2 regions of the Pseudomonas abieticivorans genome follow, and region 2 is predicted to be linked to the other one. Evidence: riboswitches for the same ligand, from Rfam matches in the RefSeq annotation. Region 2 holds a riboswitch; the other holds the start of a gene.
The links. A riboswitch is a leader RNA that binds a small molecule or an ion and turns the genes downstream of it on or off. The one in region 2 is predicted to bind manganese.

Region 1 (8,092 bases), 3.0 Mb from region 2:
TAGCCTGATCTATTTCGAGGACCATACCGCGGTGTCGAGCAACGAGGTCGATACCCTGATCGACCGCCTCACCTTCGCCAAAGACATCTTGCCCCTGGGCGGCAGCACCGTGCAGGTCTACTACCTGGTGACCATCAACGGCACCGTGCGCCAATCGGACGCCTTGACCCTGAACGTGGGTATCGTCCCGGGCACCTTGAAAGCCCCGAGCGTGCTAGAAGAGTTCGACGGCTACCTGGACCCTGAAAAGCTCATCGGCAACCGCGCTACCTTGCTCATCGAGCATGATGGCGTCATCCGGGCCAACGACAAACTAACCGTCTACTGGACCGGCAGCACCACGCGGCTGTACTCGGACAACACCCTGGCCGGCAGCGGTACCAGCAGCCAAATCTACATCCCCATCTCACAGATCAGCCCCAACCTCAATGGCCTGGTCATTGCCCTGTACCGCGTGGAGCGCGCCGGCGCGATCATCGGCACCTCGCGGGAATTGATCCTGCCCGTGGGCTCTGGCACCCAACAGCCGTGGTTGGCGCCCACTGTGGAGGATGCCAGCAATCTGCCGGCGAACCCGCTCGACCCGATCATTTCGGGGCCGCCGGTGCAGGACAACACGGCAACCGTCGTGGTGCGTGACAGTCGGATTTTGGCAGGCGATACCGTCGGGGTGGCGTGGATTTTGCCCGACGGCACTGGCCTGTCCGTGCCCTACCAGAACGCCGTGGCCGGCAGCGCGGGCCTGCCGGTGCCGGCGCTGGTGTTGACCCAAAGCATGGGCAGGATCGTGCAGGTGGGGTATGCGATTTACCGCGAGCCTGGGCAGCAATTGATCGGCACGTCAGCGGTGCTGGCATTGCAGGTGCTGCAGATGCCCTTCGGTGAACTGCCCGCCCCTGCCATAAGCGAGGCCGACGCTACCGACGTTCTGGACCTGGGCACATTCCAAGGGGATGCCACCGTCACCGTCGCCAAGTGGCCTCGCAGCGCCACGGGGCAACGGGTGTGGCTGGAGGCCCATGGCACCTTGGCGTCCAACAATGCCGCGATCAGAATTGAGCTTCTCACTCGGCAAATCACCCAGAACGAGGCCACCAATGGCTTGAGGGTGGCCTTTTCGCGCAACACGCTTGAATCACTCAAAGAAGGGACGCTGACCCTCAAGCTTTGGGTCGCGTACAATGGCGCCACCAGCAGTACCGAGGCCCTGGCGTTCCCCGAGGCCACCTTTACCTTGCGCCAAGGGCTTGTGAGCTTACCCGCGCCCACCGTCGTCGGGGCGCCCAACGGCAGCCTCAACCCGATCGACGCACTGAACGGTGCGACCGTGCGGGTGACCTACGCCGACATGCGCACCACCGACACCATTACCGTCACCTGGACGGGCACCCCAGGCGCGGGCACGCCCGTTATCGGCAGTAAACCCGGCCTGCTCGCGGGCACCGTGGAATTCGCCATCCCGGACAGCGCAGTAGGGGCAAACGTCGGGGCAACGGTCAGGGTGCGCTACAGCGTGTTGCGCGGCAACACACCCCTTGATTCGGCAGAATTGCCGTTGGCCGTCTCGACCATCCCCGCCACCTACTTGCCCAAGCCGGCCATCATTCAAACCAACGGCGTGTAGCCGAACAGGGCGCCGAGCCAAGCGCCCTGCCTCGTTGCCAGCCCCTGCAGGAGCGTCGGTTTGCCGCGCCTGCGGGGGGCTGGCCAAGGCACGCAAGCCTTGATCCAAGCGCCTCTGCCATGTTAAGTCTAAAAAGGAAACCCAAACTTCACGCAGGAAACCCCCTTTACCCATGCTCGGAATCACACGTATCCATCGCCCTGAAGGCTCACTGTCCGCCGCCCTGATGGCGCACCGTGAGCCTAACGTAAAAGACGGCGAACACGCCGCCACAGGGCCTGTCACTCCCCTCTGCACCCTCCTCGCCTCACCCCGCCGGCAACGCGTTTTGCCAGGCATTTGCACCGAACGGCGTCTGCGCCACGTGCCTCAACCTGCCTATTTCTGATCGTCAGCCTGTGCGCTGGTGCGTCAACCCGTCGCTTTTTTAAAGGAGCGTTTGCTCGCCCGGCGTTTGTGCCCGGCCAGCCCTCCCCCGTCACAAGGAGTATCAGCCCATGATTTTTTTCCAGGGGAAAAGAATATTCAGCGCCATCTTCGACATGGACGGCACAATGTTCGACACCGAACGCTTGCGTTTCAAGACGCTCAAGCAAGCCTCCAGCGAAATCTTCGGCAAGCCCCTCAGCGAACAGACCCTGATCGGCTCACTGGGCCTGAGTGCCAAGAAAGCCGAAGCCCTGGCCAAGGCCCACAACGGTGAAGACTTCCCGTATGCGCAAATCCGCCAGCGTGCCGACGAACTGGAACTTGAGTACGTGCGCAACCACGGCGTGCCGATCAAGGCCGGCCTGCTGGAAGTGCTGGAGCGCTTGCGCAAGTGCGGCCTGACCATGGCCGTGGCCACCTCCAGCCGCCGGGCCATCGCCGAGGAGTACCTGATCAACGCCAACGTGCTCAAGTACTTCGACATCACCGTGTGCGGTGACGAAGTCAGCCAGGGCAAGCCCCACCCCGAGATCTTTTTGCGCGCCGCCAGTGCGCTCAATTGCGAGCCCGACCGCTGCTTCATGGTGGAGGATTCGGAAAACGGCCTGCTCTCGGCCATCCGCGCCGAAGGCCAGCCGATCCTGATCGAAGACATCAAGCCGCCTGCCGCCGAGGTCAAGGCCGGTGCGCTCAAGGCATACGCCAGCATGCATGAGTTTCTCGCCGACCTCAGCGAATGCATCCCGCACCTGGGCACGCCCGAACTGAGCGAGCCGTTTCCGCAAGCACTGAACCAGTTTCGCGTGGGCATCCATGGTTTCGGCGCCATCGGCGGTGGCTACCTGACCCAGGTATTCTCGCACTGGGACGGTTACACCCGCCCTTGCGAAATCATCGCCGCTACCCGCTCGCGGATGCTGCGCGAAACCGTTTCGGCATTCGGCCGTTATAGCGTGCGCTATGGCGCCACGTCCTTCGACCAGACCATCGAAAACCTGCGCATGATCGACATGGACGACGCCGAAGCGGTGATCAACCTATACGACGTGGCCGAGATTGTCGGCCTGAGTTTGCCCGAACAGGCCATCCGCCAACAGGCCCACGTCATCGCCAAGGGCCTGGTGCGCCGCTTTGAACGCCGTGGCCGCGAGTTGACGATATTGATTGTGTTGAACAAGGTCGGCGGCGCCGCTTTCGTTCGCCGGCATGTGCAAGCCGAATTGGCGCTGCTGTGCTCGCAAGACATCAGCCGGCAAATCCTCGACAAGACCCATTTCGCCGAAACCGTGGTCAGCCGCATCGTCTCCAAGATCAGCAACGACGCCTTGGTGCGCCAGTTGCGAATCAAATCGCAGATGTTCCAGAACAGCATGGAAGACGAAGCCCCTGCGCGGAAAAAACCCAGCACGCCGGTGCCCGAGTACGAACGCCTGATCGGTCGCTTCCGGCCCTTCGCGCAATCGAGCAACGCGCTCAGCCAATTGCACCTGATTTTGTTCAACAGCGAGCCCGACATGCCGCTGTACGTGGAGCGCGGCAGCGATTTGCTGGAACGCTTGCGCCAGGTGAAAACGGTGGACGACATCGCGCAGATCCAGGTGATCAAGAACCGCCTGTGGAATGGCCCCCACGCGATCATCGCCTGGTACGCGAGCCTGCTTGGCTATTCCTGGGTGGGCCAGGGCATGGGCGACCCGCGTGTGGCGGCGCTGGCCGAACGCTTGATCCGGCAAGAGGTGGCACCGGCCCTGTTGGCCGACAATGAGCAGATGAACGAAGCCGTGGCCGGGTTCGCCCAAACCTTTCTGGAACGCTGCAAAACCTCATTCAAAGACCCCTGCGCCCGCGTGGCCCGCGACCCGCTGCGCAAGTTGCAGCGCGACGAGCGCATCCTGAGCAGCATTGATTTGGCCAACAAGCACGCCATCGATACCCCGGCCTTGGCCTACGGCACGGCATTGGCGATTCACTACGCCCTGCGCGCAAGCGACGGCAAGGACCAGGAGTGCCTGGTGATGAGAAAGCTGTACGAGGAGACGGGCAGTGTCGAGGCGGTGCTCACCCATACGGGCAGTTACAACGGCAAGCCCTACCTGGGGATGGACCCGGTCAATGATGCGGTGTTGATCGAGACGATCGCGGGGCATTTCGAGCGTTTGAAAGCGCCGGACTCGGGGCACTGGGAGTGGCCATTGCTGGCCACGGACCGGTAGCCCTGCCCACCCCAGCCCGCTGCCAGGGCTGGGGTGTGCGCCTTAGGCCGACAAATGCTCGTACAGAATGGTCGCGCCCACCAACATCAACACCACCCCGCCAAGGATCTCTGCCCGCTTGCCCACCACGGTGCCCAGCACCCGGCCCAGCATGACGCCAATGGTCACCATGGTCATGGTCGCCAGGCCAATCGCAGCGGCCGCCACAAAGATGTTCACGTCCACGAACGCCAGGCCCACCCCCACCGCCAGTGCATCAATGCTGGTGGCAAAGGCGGTGACCGCCAGAATCATGAAAGAGTGCTGCGAAGGTTTTTCCTCTTCCTCATCGTCGTGCTTCACGCCGTTGTAGATCATGTGCAGGCCCAGCACCAGCAACAAGCCGAAGGCGATCCAGTGGTCCCAGCTTTCCACCCAGCGGGTGGCAGCGTGCCCGATGGCCCAGCCGATCATGGGCGTGATGGCTTCGATCACGCCAAAGATCAAACCGGTGCGCAAGGCTTCGATCAGGCGGGGTTTGTGCAGGCTGGACCCTTTGCCGATCGCGGCGGCGAACGCATCGGTGGACATGGCCAGGGCCAGGAAGATAAGCGAAATAGGATTCACGGTGTACGTCCAGTCGGGCTATGAGTCAACGACACCACCACACGCCCGACTTTAGGCATGGAGGTGTCGCTGGTCTCACCAACCACGAATGGTGTTCGTACCACGGCAGGTTGCCGAGAATGTTGATACGAACGCTGCCAAAAGGCTTGGCAGCAGGTTACTCCCCAACGAAGTGGAGGATAATAGTCAGGGCAACATGAAAAATATGTTAAAGCCCTGAAAAAAATCAGATTTTAGTGTGCGCCAGGGCATAGCGCCGGCAATGCTCCAGGTAACCCTGTTCATGGCTGCCCACCAACTGCACCACACTGGACCACAGCCAGGACGGCGCCTCCAGGGTTTTTGAGCGGTTGAGTTGCAGGTCGCTGATCCAGGCTTTGCGGGTAACCTTGTCCATTTGCCGGGCGTGGGCCTGGCCCACCACGGTGGCCAGGTAACCGGCCGCCTGCATGGCTTCGCGCGCGCTGAGTTGGTCCAGTTCCAACTTCATGTCCTGGGGCAGCAGTTCGCGAATGAAAAACCCACGGTCCAGCAGCCGCGTCGCCAGCATCCGCTCACCCAGGCCCGGTGACAGGTGCCGAGCGCCCTCCACCACCCGACGGCCGTTGTCGCGCGGCATGTGGGCCCGGGCCGAACGCGGCGCGGCGGCACCAACCGCCTCCTTGATGTCGATCAGGCAATAGTCTTGCTCGTCATCGTCGCCCACGCCCAACAGCACGGCGTAGCGTGACAGGCCAAGCGAACTGCAGCCCTTGACCCAATAAGCGCAGTCGAGCATTTGCACCTCGTCATCCTTGGAGCGGCCTTTGAGCGCGGTCACCAGGCTGTGAATTTGCGTCGTGGCGCACAGGGTTTTCAGGGCGCTGCGCTCGGCTCGGGACAGCGACCAGAAGTGCTTGCCCAAGGGGATAGTCGGACGTGTGTCCTCGATGCGCTCCTCGGCCAAATGCTTCCAGGTGCGCTGCACGGCGCTGCGCATGCTCGCCTTCACCTGAGCCGGGCGGGTGGGTTGTTCACCGTCGTTGTCTGCAAAAGCCTGCTCATAGCCGCGCATCACCTCTTCAAGCATGCGTGCAGTGGTCACGCCGGGCAAGTCGGAGCCACGCGCGGCGGTGGCCAGCGACAGCGCCAGGCGCACCAGGTCGTGGGCGGGGTTGCCGATCACGGTCTGGTCCAAGTCGCGGATATGAATATCGATGCGGCCTTTCAAGTCGCCCGTGGGGCCCAGGTTGCCGGCGTGGCAGTCACCGCAAATCCACACCGGCGGGCCCTTGGGCAAACGCCGGCCGGATTGGCTGTGCAACCATTCGTAGAACTGCACCGTGCTGCCCCGCACGTAGGCGTGGGCCGACCTCGCCATTTTCAGAGTGCGCAGTTGCGCCAGGGGTTCCTGTCGAGCGGACGGGCGAGGTGTTTTCATGGGGTGTTCTTAAGGCGGAGGAACCCGGTTGACCCCTGGCGCGGCCAGATGTTTCAAAATATTACAATAGCTGCTCGCCCGGACGGCTTGTCAAAACCGAGGCTTGAGGGTTTTCCACTGCGGCTTATAGCGCTGCATTTGCCGCACATCGTCACGCTGGCGAATCCCGCACGTCAGGTACTGGTCATGCAGCTTGCCCAACTGATCATGATCAAGTTCCAGGCCCAACCCCGGCGCGCGGGTGATTTTCACGCAACCATCGACGATCGGCAGCTTGCCGCCTTTGATCACCTCTTCGTCCGGTTCCTGCCAGGGGTAATGGGTGTCGCAGGCGTAGTCCAGGTTTGGCACCGAGGCGGCCACGTGGGCCATGGCCATCAGGCTGATACCCAGGTGTGAGTTGGAATGCATCGACACGCCGACGTTGAAGGTCTGGCACATCTTGGCCAGCGCCTGGGTGTCACGCAGGCCGCCCCAGTAGTGATGGTCGGCGAGCACGATTTGCACGCTGTTGAGCTCGATGCTGCGGCGAAATTCGTCGAAGTCGGTGACCACCATGTTGGTCGCCAGCGGCAAGCCGGTGCGTGTATGCAACTCGGCCATGCCTTCCAGGCCCGGCGTCGGGTCTTCGTAGTATTGCAGGTCGTCACCCAGTAACTCGGCCATGCGGATGGCAGTGTCCACCGACCAGTTGGCGTTGGGGTCGATGCGCAGCGGGTAGCCGGGAAAGGCCTTTTTCAGGGCCTTGATGCAGGCCACTTCGTGCTCGGGCTCAAGGGCCCCGGCCTTGAGCTTGATGCTTTTGAAACCATACGCCTCGATCATGCGCCGGGCCTGGGCAACGATCTGCTGTTCACTTAAGGCCTCGCCCCAGCTGTCCGGCTTATAGGGCGCGTCGATGTGCTGCGCGTACTTGAAAAACAGGTAGGCACTGAACGGCACTTCGTCACGAATCGCACCGCCCAGCAAATCCACCAACGGCACATTCAGGTAATGGGCCTGCAGGTCCAGGAAGGCCACTTCAAAGGCTGAGTAGGCGTTGCTCACCGCCTTGCTGGCGTGGGAACCGGGGGCCAGTTCCGCGCCGGCCAGGCTGTCGGTCTTGTTCGCCGCCACGGTGGCTTGCACCAGGCGGCGCAGGTGGTTGAGGTTGAAAGGGTCCAGGCCGATCAACTGATCCTTGAGTTGCAACTGGATCGCCAGCGCCGGGGCATCGCCGTAGCTTTCGCCCAGGCCGATGTAGCCGTTGTCGCTTTCAATCTCGATAATCGAGCGCAGCGCGTAGGGTTCATGAATACCACTGGCATTGAGCAGCGGTGGGTCACGAAACGCGATGGGGGTGACGGTGACGCGTTTGATTTTCAAAATAGCAACTCCCAGGGTCCAGGGCTTAATGAGTAATGGCAGGCTTGGGTGCCGACAGCGGGCCAGCTTGGGGGCGTTGGCGGCCGGTGCCAGGGGCGGTGCGCGCGAAAAAGATCACCACGGCCGCCACCAGCGAGGTCGCAGCCAAGCCGTACAGCCCACCCTCGATGGAGCCGGTGCTTTGCTCCAGCAAACCGAAGGCGGTGGGCGCGACGAAGCCGCCCAGGTTACCGATGGAATTGACCAGCGCGATCACCGCCGCAGCGATGCGCACATCCAGGTAAGCCTGGGGGATGGGCCAGAACAGCGCCGAGGCGGCTTTGAAACCAATGGCGGCAAAGCAGATGGCAACGAAGGCGAACACCGGCCCGCCGAAGGTGGACATGAACATGCCAATGGCCGCCACCACCAAGGTCAACGCGACCCAGGCCTGCT
Region 2 (8,092 bases):
CGTCGCGGGGGAATTGCGGCAGGCCATCCTTGAGCTTGCGGTCGAACAGGTAGAACTCCAGTTCAAACGCGACCACCGGGCGAATACCTCGTTGTTCCAGGCGCTTGAGCACGTGGGCCAGCACCTCCCTTGGCTCGAACTCGATGGGTGACGCGGTGCCGTCCGAACTGATCAGCATCTGGCCAAGGGGCTGCCCTTCCCAGCGCACGGGTTTGAGCGTGCCCGGGATCAACCGACGCGGCGCATCGGGGTCGCCATCGTTAAAGCAGTAGTCGCCAATCGGGTGCAACCCGCCCTGCACGCCCAGCAGCACGCAGTTTTGCGGCAATTTCAGCGGGCTGCCGGCCGCGACCTTTTCCAACATGTCCACCGGGTAGCGCTTGCCGTAGAAATGCCCGGGGATGTCCAGGGCAATCAGATCGACATAGCTCACCTGGGGATGTTGCGCGCGAAAGGCACGCACTTCGCTGAGCAGGTCGGGAAAGGCGGGGGTCATCTTTTTATCCTTATAGGCCGGTGCCGTGTTCGGCTTAGGCTTTAGTTGAACACCCAGAGCACTCGCGTGGGGGTATCGGTCAGGTTGGCGTAGCGAAACTGGGCATGGGCCGGTAATTGGAAACTGTCGTTGGGACCTAGGGTGACAGGCGCTTCGTTGCCTTCAAGCCACAGGGTCAACTGGCCTTCGAGCACAAAGCCGCCCTGCTCGGAGCTGTCATTCAAGTGGCCGTCACCGCTGGTGGCGCCCGGCTCCAGATGGCTCTCAAGCATCGAAAAGCCGCCCGCGATGGTCGGCGACGCCAATACATCGGTAATGCCACCGGCGTAGTGAAGGGTGCGTCGCTCGCCCGGGCGGGTCACCCAGGGTGTCGTGCGCGGCCTGTCCAGCGCATAGAAATAGGTGGTGGGCACGCCCAGGCATTCGCTGATGGCCGTGAGGTCTGCCACCGTGGGCCGGGAAATGCCGCGCTCCACCTGAGACAGGAACCCGACCGAGCGATCGATCTTTTTCGCAAGTTCGCCCAAGGTCAGGTTCTTGTGCTTGCGCAGGTCGCGAATCAGGATCGCCAGGCTTTCGACTTCTTCTTGCAGGTTCATGGGGGTGTCCATCAGATCACATCACGCAGGCGGTACCAGGCCTTGCCCGCCGCCTCCAGCGGAGCGGCCAGCAACGAGCCGCCAGGAAAGCGCGGATTGTCGATGCCCTGGTATAGCGATAGCAATGCCTGGTCACCCAGGATGGCATCGCTGACCGCACGCGCAGCGGCCAGGGTCGGCAACACGCCGTGCCCGGAAAAACCCTGCAGCCAATAGCGATTGCCCGCACGGCCGACATCCGGCGTGCGTTTCATGCTGACGTCGATATGCCCACCCCAGCCATAGTCCAGCGCCACCCCGCGCAATTGCGGGAATACCCGTTCCAGATAAGGCCGGGTGGCCTTGGCCACGTCCTTGGGGATACCGCCCAGGTAGGTGCAGCCACCGCCGAACAGCAGGCGATGGTCGGGGGTCAGGCGGAAATAGTCGGGCACGAATTGGTTGTCGATCACGCAACTGTTGCGCGGCAATAGCGAACGAGCCAAGTCGGGGCTCAGCGGCGCAGTCGCTACTTGATAAGAGCCTACCGGCAACAGGCGCTGTGACAGTTGCCGGTCGAGTGTGTCGACATAAGCATTGCAGGCCAGCACCAAAACCCCGGCGCGCACGCTGCCGGCATCGGTGTTGGCGATAAAACCGCCGGCATTCGCCTGGTAGCCAAGCACCTGGCTTTGTTCGAAAATCTGCCCGCCGGCTGTCTCTATCGCGCTGGCAAGCCCCTGCGCCAGCTTCAGTGGGTTGAGGTGGGCGCCTTGTGGGTCATACAGCGCAGCCTGATAGCGCTCGCTGGCGATCCATTCGGGCATTTCTTCGCGGCTTATAAAGCGCAACTGGTCATAGCCCCACAGGTCACGGGATTCGCGCTGGGCCTCTTGCAGCACGTGCACGCGATTCTTGCGCACTGCCGTCCAGAGGCTGCCCACCCGGTAATCGACCTCGAAACCGTGACGTTGTGGTAGCTCGCGCAGCTCTTCGGCGGCCCAGCACATGCTGTCCCACAATTGCCGGGTACGCTCCTGGCCCAAGGCCTTTGCCAGGGGCGGCATGTCACACGACCAACCCAGCAATGCCTGCCCGCCGTTGCGCCCCGACGCCGCCCACGCCACGCGGCTGGCTTCCAGGATCACTACGCGCTTGCCGGCCAGCGCCAGCCGAAGCCCCGTGTGCAAGCCGCTGAAACCTGCGCCGACGATCAGCACGTCGCACTGCAACTCGCCGCGCAATCGGGGCCGCAGCGCGATGGCGCCAGGGTAACTGGCGGCGTAGTAGGTTTGCGGGTGCTGCGCGGACTGTTTGAACATCAGCGGCTCACATGAAATATAAGTCGATTTATTTCATGAAAAACTACCAGCTAATTTTCATAAAGCCAAGCTTGATGTCCTTTCACGGCAAATCCGGGTTTAATCATGTAGGATTTTTCGCAATCAAAAAGGAGCTGATGCTGATGAGTGCTGACCGCCGTGCCGTGTTCCTCGACTACACCTCGCTGGACCTGGGTGACCTGGATTTCAAGGCCCTCGAACAACAGTTCAGCGACCTGACACTGTACGGTGCTACCGCATCGGAGCAAGTGGTCGAGCGCCTTCAGGGTGTTCAGGTGGCCATCAGCAACAAGGTGTCGCTGACCGCCGAAACGCTAAAGGCCTGCCCGGACCTGAAGCTGATCCTGATTGCCGCCACCGGCACCAACAACGTCGACCTGGCCGCCGCTCGCGCCCAGGGCATCACCGTGTGCAATTGCCAGGGCTATGGCACACCGTCGGTGGCCCAGCACACGCTGATGTTGCTGTTGGCCCTGGCCACCCGCTTGCCCGATTATCAAAAGGCGATTGCCGACGGCCAATGGCAACGCTCCAAGCAGTTCTGCCTGCTGGACTTCCCCATCGTCGAGCTGGAAGGCAAGACCCTGGGCCTGCTTGGCCATGGCGAGTTGGGCAGCGCGGTGGCGCGACTGGCCGAAGCGTTCGGCATGCGCGTGCTGCTGGGCCAATTGCCGGGGCGCCCGCCGCGTGCAGATCGCCTGGCGCTGGACGAGTTGCTGCCGCAGATCGACGCCTTGACCCTGCACTGCCCGCTGAACGAGCACACCCGCAACATGATCGGCGCCCGCGAACTGGCCCTGCTCAAGCCCAGCGCGTTCGTGGTGAACACCGCCCGCGGCGGCATGATCGATGAACAGGCGCTGGCCGATGCCTTGCGCCGCGGGCACCTGGCAGGCGCAGCCACCGACGTGCTCAGCGTGGAGCCGCCGGTCAATGGCAACCCCTTGCTGGCCGACGATATTCCTCGTTTGATCATCACCCCGCACAGCGCCTGGGGCAGCCGCGAAGCCCGGCAGCGCATCGTCGGCCAGTTAAGCGAGAACGCCTCGGGGTTTTTCGCCGGGGCGCCGCAGCGAGTGGTCAGCTGAGGCCAACGGCTCTGGTAGACTGCGCCCTTTTTTCAGGAGCCGCCCATGGACCCGCGCAGTGAAGTCCTGCTTCGTCAGGCTGATTTGTTTCAAGGCCAACTGCTGTTGGCCGGCCTGCCTGCCGATGACTTGCTGGGCAAACTGCCTGCGGCCAACGGCTGGTGCTGGCACGCCGGCGATCAGGCGGCGCTGGACGCACGCTTTGCCGGGCGCAGCCATTTCGGCGTGAACGCCCCGACGCAAGCGTTCGAAGGTGCCGTGTTGTTCTTGCCCAAGTCTCGCGACCTGGCCAATTACCTGCTCAACGCCTTGGCTTCGCGCCTGGGTGGGCGCGAGCTGTTCCTGGTGGGCGAAAAGCGCGGCGGCATCGAGGGCGCGGCCAAGCAGCTGCACGCCTTTGGTCGCCCACGCAAACTCGACAGCGCCCGCCACTGCCAGCTGTGGCAGGTCACCGTCGAAAACCCACCGGTGGCGGTAGAGCTGCAAAGCCTGGCCGAACACTACGAACTGCCACTGCCCGAAGGCCCGTTGAACATCATCAGCCTGCCCGGGGTGTTCAGCCACGGTCGCCTGGACCGCGGCACCGCATTGCTGCTGCAACACCTCGACAAGCTGCCAGCCGGTCACATCTTGGACTTCGGCTGCGGTGCCGGGGTACTCGGCGCAGCGCTCAAACGCCGCTACCCGCAAAACAGCGTGACGATGCTGGACGTGGACGCCTTTGCCGCCGCCAGCAGCCGCTTGACCCTGGCCGCCAACAATCTGGAAGCCGAGGTGATCACCGGCGACGGTATCGACGCCGCACCGCTGTACCTGGACGCCATTTTGAGCAACCCGCCGTTCCACACCGGGGTGCACACCAATTACCAAGCGTCGGAGAACATGCTGAAAAAAGCTGCCCAACATCTGAAAAAAGGCGGTGAACTGCGCATCGTGGCCAACAGCTTCCTGCGCTATCAGCCACTGATCGAGGCGCACTTGGGCAACTGCACAACCGTTGCCGAGGGCCAGGGCTTCAAAATCTATAACGCAAAACGCGGTTGAAAAATTAGGCTTGCCGAATCGGTTTTGCCTAGGCAGAATCCGCTCCGTCCTAGGGGAGTAGTCTCCCACGAGCGCCATGCTCGTCCGGCACGCGTCAACATACTTGGCCCACAGGCCATGGCGCGTGCGACCCACAGCCCGCATCAGACGGGCTCAGGGTTTGACAAGACCTATGACACGAACACCTTACCCGGGGCGGGGAGGCTGTACGTGTCATAGCCGTGTCGATCCCGCCCCCATAGGAAACCCTGATGTTGGAATCTCTACTTGTCCCTACCGCGATCGTGGCCCTGGCCGAGATCGGCGACAAGACTCAATTGCTTGCCCTGATCCTGGCCGCGCGCTTTCGCAAGCCCTGGCCGATCATCGCCGGCATCGTCGCCGCCACCCTGGCCAACCATGCTGCAGCCGGGGCCGTGGGGGCCTGGTTTGGCAGTTTCTTCTCGGATGCGACGTTGCACTGGATCTTGGCCGCGAGCTTTACCGCCACCGCGCTGTGGACGTTGGTGCCCGACAAGATGGATGACGACGAAGCCAGCAACGCCCGCCGCTTCGGGCCATTCCTGACAACCCTGATCGCGTTCTTCCTGGCCGAAATCGGCGACAAGACCCAAGTGGCCACGGTGATGCTGGCAGCGCAGTACCCGCACCTGTTGCTGGTGATCATCGGTACCACCCTGGGCATGCTGATCGCTAACGTGCCCGTTGTGTTGGCAGGTAACTTTGCCGCCGACAAGCTGCCGCTGACCATGATCCGCCGGTTGGCCGCGACCGCGTTCTTCGTGCTGGCGGTGGTCGCGGTTTACAAGGCGATGGAGGTTAGCGGTTGGGTGCCATAGCGATCGCGTCGTTCTTTTCGCGGATAAATCCGCTCCCACAGGGTGGGGAGCGGCCGCTTGCAACGAGGTAATCCGGCTGGCGGACGCCGGGTGCAGACTGATGAGGCGATTGGCGCAAAGCGCCAAGCCAGTTGCATCGGAAAATCTACACTCAGCCCGGCGTCAGGCACTCAGGGGCGTTGAGCTTGGGGTCGTTGACCAGGTTGGCCAGCGCCCGCTCGCGCAGGGGCGCGGGATTACCAGCCAGCAGCGATTGCAGCACCGGCAGGGGCGTTTCCGGGTCCAGCCAGGCGGCCTGGCCTGCGGCGTCCAATATCAAGGGCCGGCGCTGGTTGACCGCAGCCTGGGTGACCACCGCCGTGCTCAGCCACACCTGCTCCTGCACGGGATAAGCCTCCCATAATGCTGCAAAAAACAGGGACGACCCCTCACCCGGCGTCAGCCAGTAGGGCCGCTTGCGCACCGTGCCGCGCCACTCGTAAAAGCCGTTGGCAGGCAACAGGCAACGGCGCAGGCGCAGTGGCTCGCGACAACATCGGCTGCTCGGCCAGGGTTTCGGCCCGGGCGTGGGCCGGCGTGCGGGACATATCGGTGAGCCAGGGCGGGGTTAGGCCCCAACGGGCACGGGCCAATTGCAGTTCGCCGCCGATGTTGCGCTGCATCAGCACCGAATCACCCGGTGAAATGTTCCACTGGGCCTGCTGGTCCTGCGGGAACCCAGGCAGGGCCGCGAAAGCCGGTGACCAACGAAACAGCGCAAAACGTCCACACATTAGGCAAAAAACTCTTCAAATGGCTGGCCTGCCTGTCAGCAGACCAGGGTGCCGGGGAAACTGTCCGGCTCTTCGCCCGGCATCGGCAAGGCGGCATTGTACTCGGCGATCAACTGCCGTGCGTACCCGGCCTGGTCATTGGCCACGGTCAGGCCCAACAGGCCGATGGCCGGAAGGTCGCCAATGCCCCCCACCAGGTCGCGGCCCACCAGGTGCGCGACGATGCCCTCGCTGTCGAGCATGCCCAGCAACATTTCCGCTTCCATCAGGCTTTCCGGATCATATATGCGCTGCATCAATCGTTTTCGCCTTTAACCTCGAGCATCCATTCATCGCCCCCTACCTGCAATATGAACCGTATGGGCTTGCAGCACACGGAACAATCCTCGATGTATTCCTGATCACCGCCGGATGTGTCGATCATCACCTCGATGGTCTCACCACAATATGGACACTCTACCGCTTCACTTTCCTGAAAGAGCATGGCCGTCTCCCCATGGTGACTTGTGCGTATAATCGCCGGTCTATTTGAAGGGCATTATCCGCGCCCCTTATCATTACACTAGCCGTTTCCAACAAGAGAGCATGATGGGCGAATTCGATGCCATCCGACCGTACAACGACGCCGAGGTGCCTGCCGTGCTGGCACGACTGCTCAGCGATCAGGCGTTTCTCGACATCCTCACCCACTTTCGCTTTCCGCGCCTGGCCGGTGCTTTCGGCTGGTTGCTCAAACCTCTTATAGCTCATCGGCTGCGCCGCGAGTTCGCCGGGGTGAAATGCGTGTCCACGCTGCAGGACAAAGTCGAGTTCTACGTGGACCACACCATTGACCGGGCCACAGATGGTGTGACCTACACCGGTGTCGAGCAGTTCAGGTCGGGCAGTGCCTACCTGTTTCTGGCCAACCACCGCGACATCGTGATGGACCCCGCCTTCGTCAACTACGCCGTGTACCACGCAGGCTTGCCCACCCCGCGCATCGCCATCGGCGACAACCTGCTGCAAAAGCCCTTCGTCAGCGACCTGATGCGCCTGAACAAGAGCTTTATCGTGCACCGCTCCATCAGCGGCCGGCGTGAAAAACTGGCGGCGTATCAACTGCTGTCGGCTTACATCAACCACTCGATCCGCACCGATTGCGCCTCGATCTGGATCGCCCAGGCCGAGGGTCGGGCCAAGGACGGCGATGACCGTACCGACTCGGCGATCCTGAAGATGTTCCACATGAGCCGCAAGGACGAGCCGTTTGGCGAAGTCATCCAGTCGCTGAACCTGACGCCGGTGTCGATCAGCTACGAATACGACCCGTGCGACCAGGCCAAGGCACGCGAGCTGTACATCCGCGCCACCACCGGCACTTATGCCAAGGCGCCGGGCGAAGACGACGTGAGCATTGCCCAGGGCATCACCGGCTACAAGGGCCGGGTGCACGTCAACTTTGCCGCGCCGATCAGCCAAGCGTTCGACGACACCAAGCAACTGGCCGTGGCAATCGACCGGCAGATCCTGGCGGGCTACCGCCTGTTTCCGGCGCACTACCTGGCCTACGCCCAGTGGGCTGACGCCGACGCCAACGTGCAGGTGCCTGCAGCCGAGACGCTGTTCCCGGCCGACGAACTGGCCAAGGCCCGCGAAGAATGGAATCGCCGCCTGCAAGCTTGCCCGGCGGAACATCGGCCGTACCTGGTGCTGCAGTACGCCACACCCGTACGCAACCAGTACCGGGTCAAGGCAGGGCTGGCGCTGTAAACGCAACGGGCTGGTTAAAAAGGCGTCCTTCGGGACGCCTTTTTCATTGCGGCCAGAAAGACTAATTCCCGCCGTCACACGCACGTCATCTAAACAGGACAGGCTGTTGCACCACCCACATGGACCCGACACGGAGTTTGTCATGCTGCATGCACAGAACCAGGACCGCCTTTACCTGA

Region 1: it holds a riboswitch for manganese, as region 2 does, so the genes downstream of both, mntP (manganese efflux pump MntP) here and L9B60_RS06980 (TMEM165/GDT1 family protein) in region 2, are expected to answer to the same signal.

Annotation. Positions count from the first base shown of each region.
Region 1 is NZ_CP094975.1:5,276,269-5,284,360, reverse strand. It holds gene L9B60_RS24060 (hypothetical protein) at 1-1,624, shown strand, start outside; gene mtlD (bifunctional mannitol-1-phosphate dehydrogenase/phosphatase) at 2,122-4,266, shown strand; gene mntP (manganese efflux pump MntP) at 4,309-4,872, opposite strand; yybP-ykoY riboswitch at 4,882-5,050, opposite strand; gene L9B60_RS24045 (DUF2252 domain-containing protein) at 5,099-6,292, opposite strand; gene L9B60_RS24040 (glucarate dehydratase family protein) at 6,383-7,657, opposite strand; gene L9B60_RS24035 (MFS transporter) at 7,683-8,092, opposite strand, start outside.
Region 2 is NZ_CP094975.1:1,545,052-1,553,143, forward strand. It holds gene L9B60_RS06955 (glutamine synthetase family protein) at 1-496, opposite strand, end outside; gene L9B60_RS06960 (helix-turn-helix domain-containing protein) at 538-1,095, opposite strand; gene L9B60_RS06965 (NAD(P)/FAD-dependent oxidoreductase) at 1,107-2,396, opposite strand; gene L9B60_RS06970 (2-hydroxyacid dehydrogenase) at 2,540-3,505, shown strand; gene L9B60_RS06975 (methyltransferase) at 3,551-4,549, shown strand; yybP-ykoY riboswitch at 4,589-4,711, shown strand; gene L9B60_RS06980 (TMEM165/GDT1 family protein) at 4,801-5,388, shown strand; partial or broken gene L9B60_RS06985 (SOS response-associated peptidase) at 5,540-6,161, opposite strand; gene L9B60_RS06990 (putative signal transducing protein) at 6,197-6,457, opposite strand; gene L9B60_RS06995 (CPXCG motif-containing cysteine-rich protein) at 6,457-6,645, opposite strand; gene L9B60_RS07000 (1-acyl-sn-glycerol-3-phosphate acyltransferase) at 6,747-7,913, shown strand; gene L9B60_RS07005 (hypothetical protein) at 8,056-8,092, shown strand, end outside.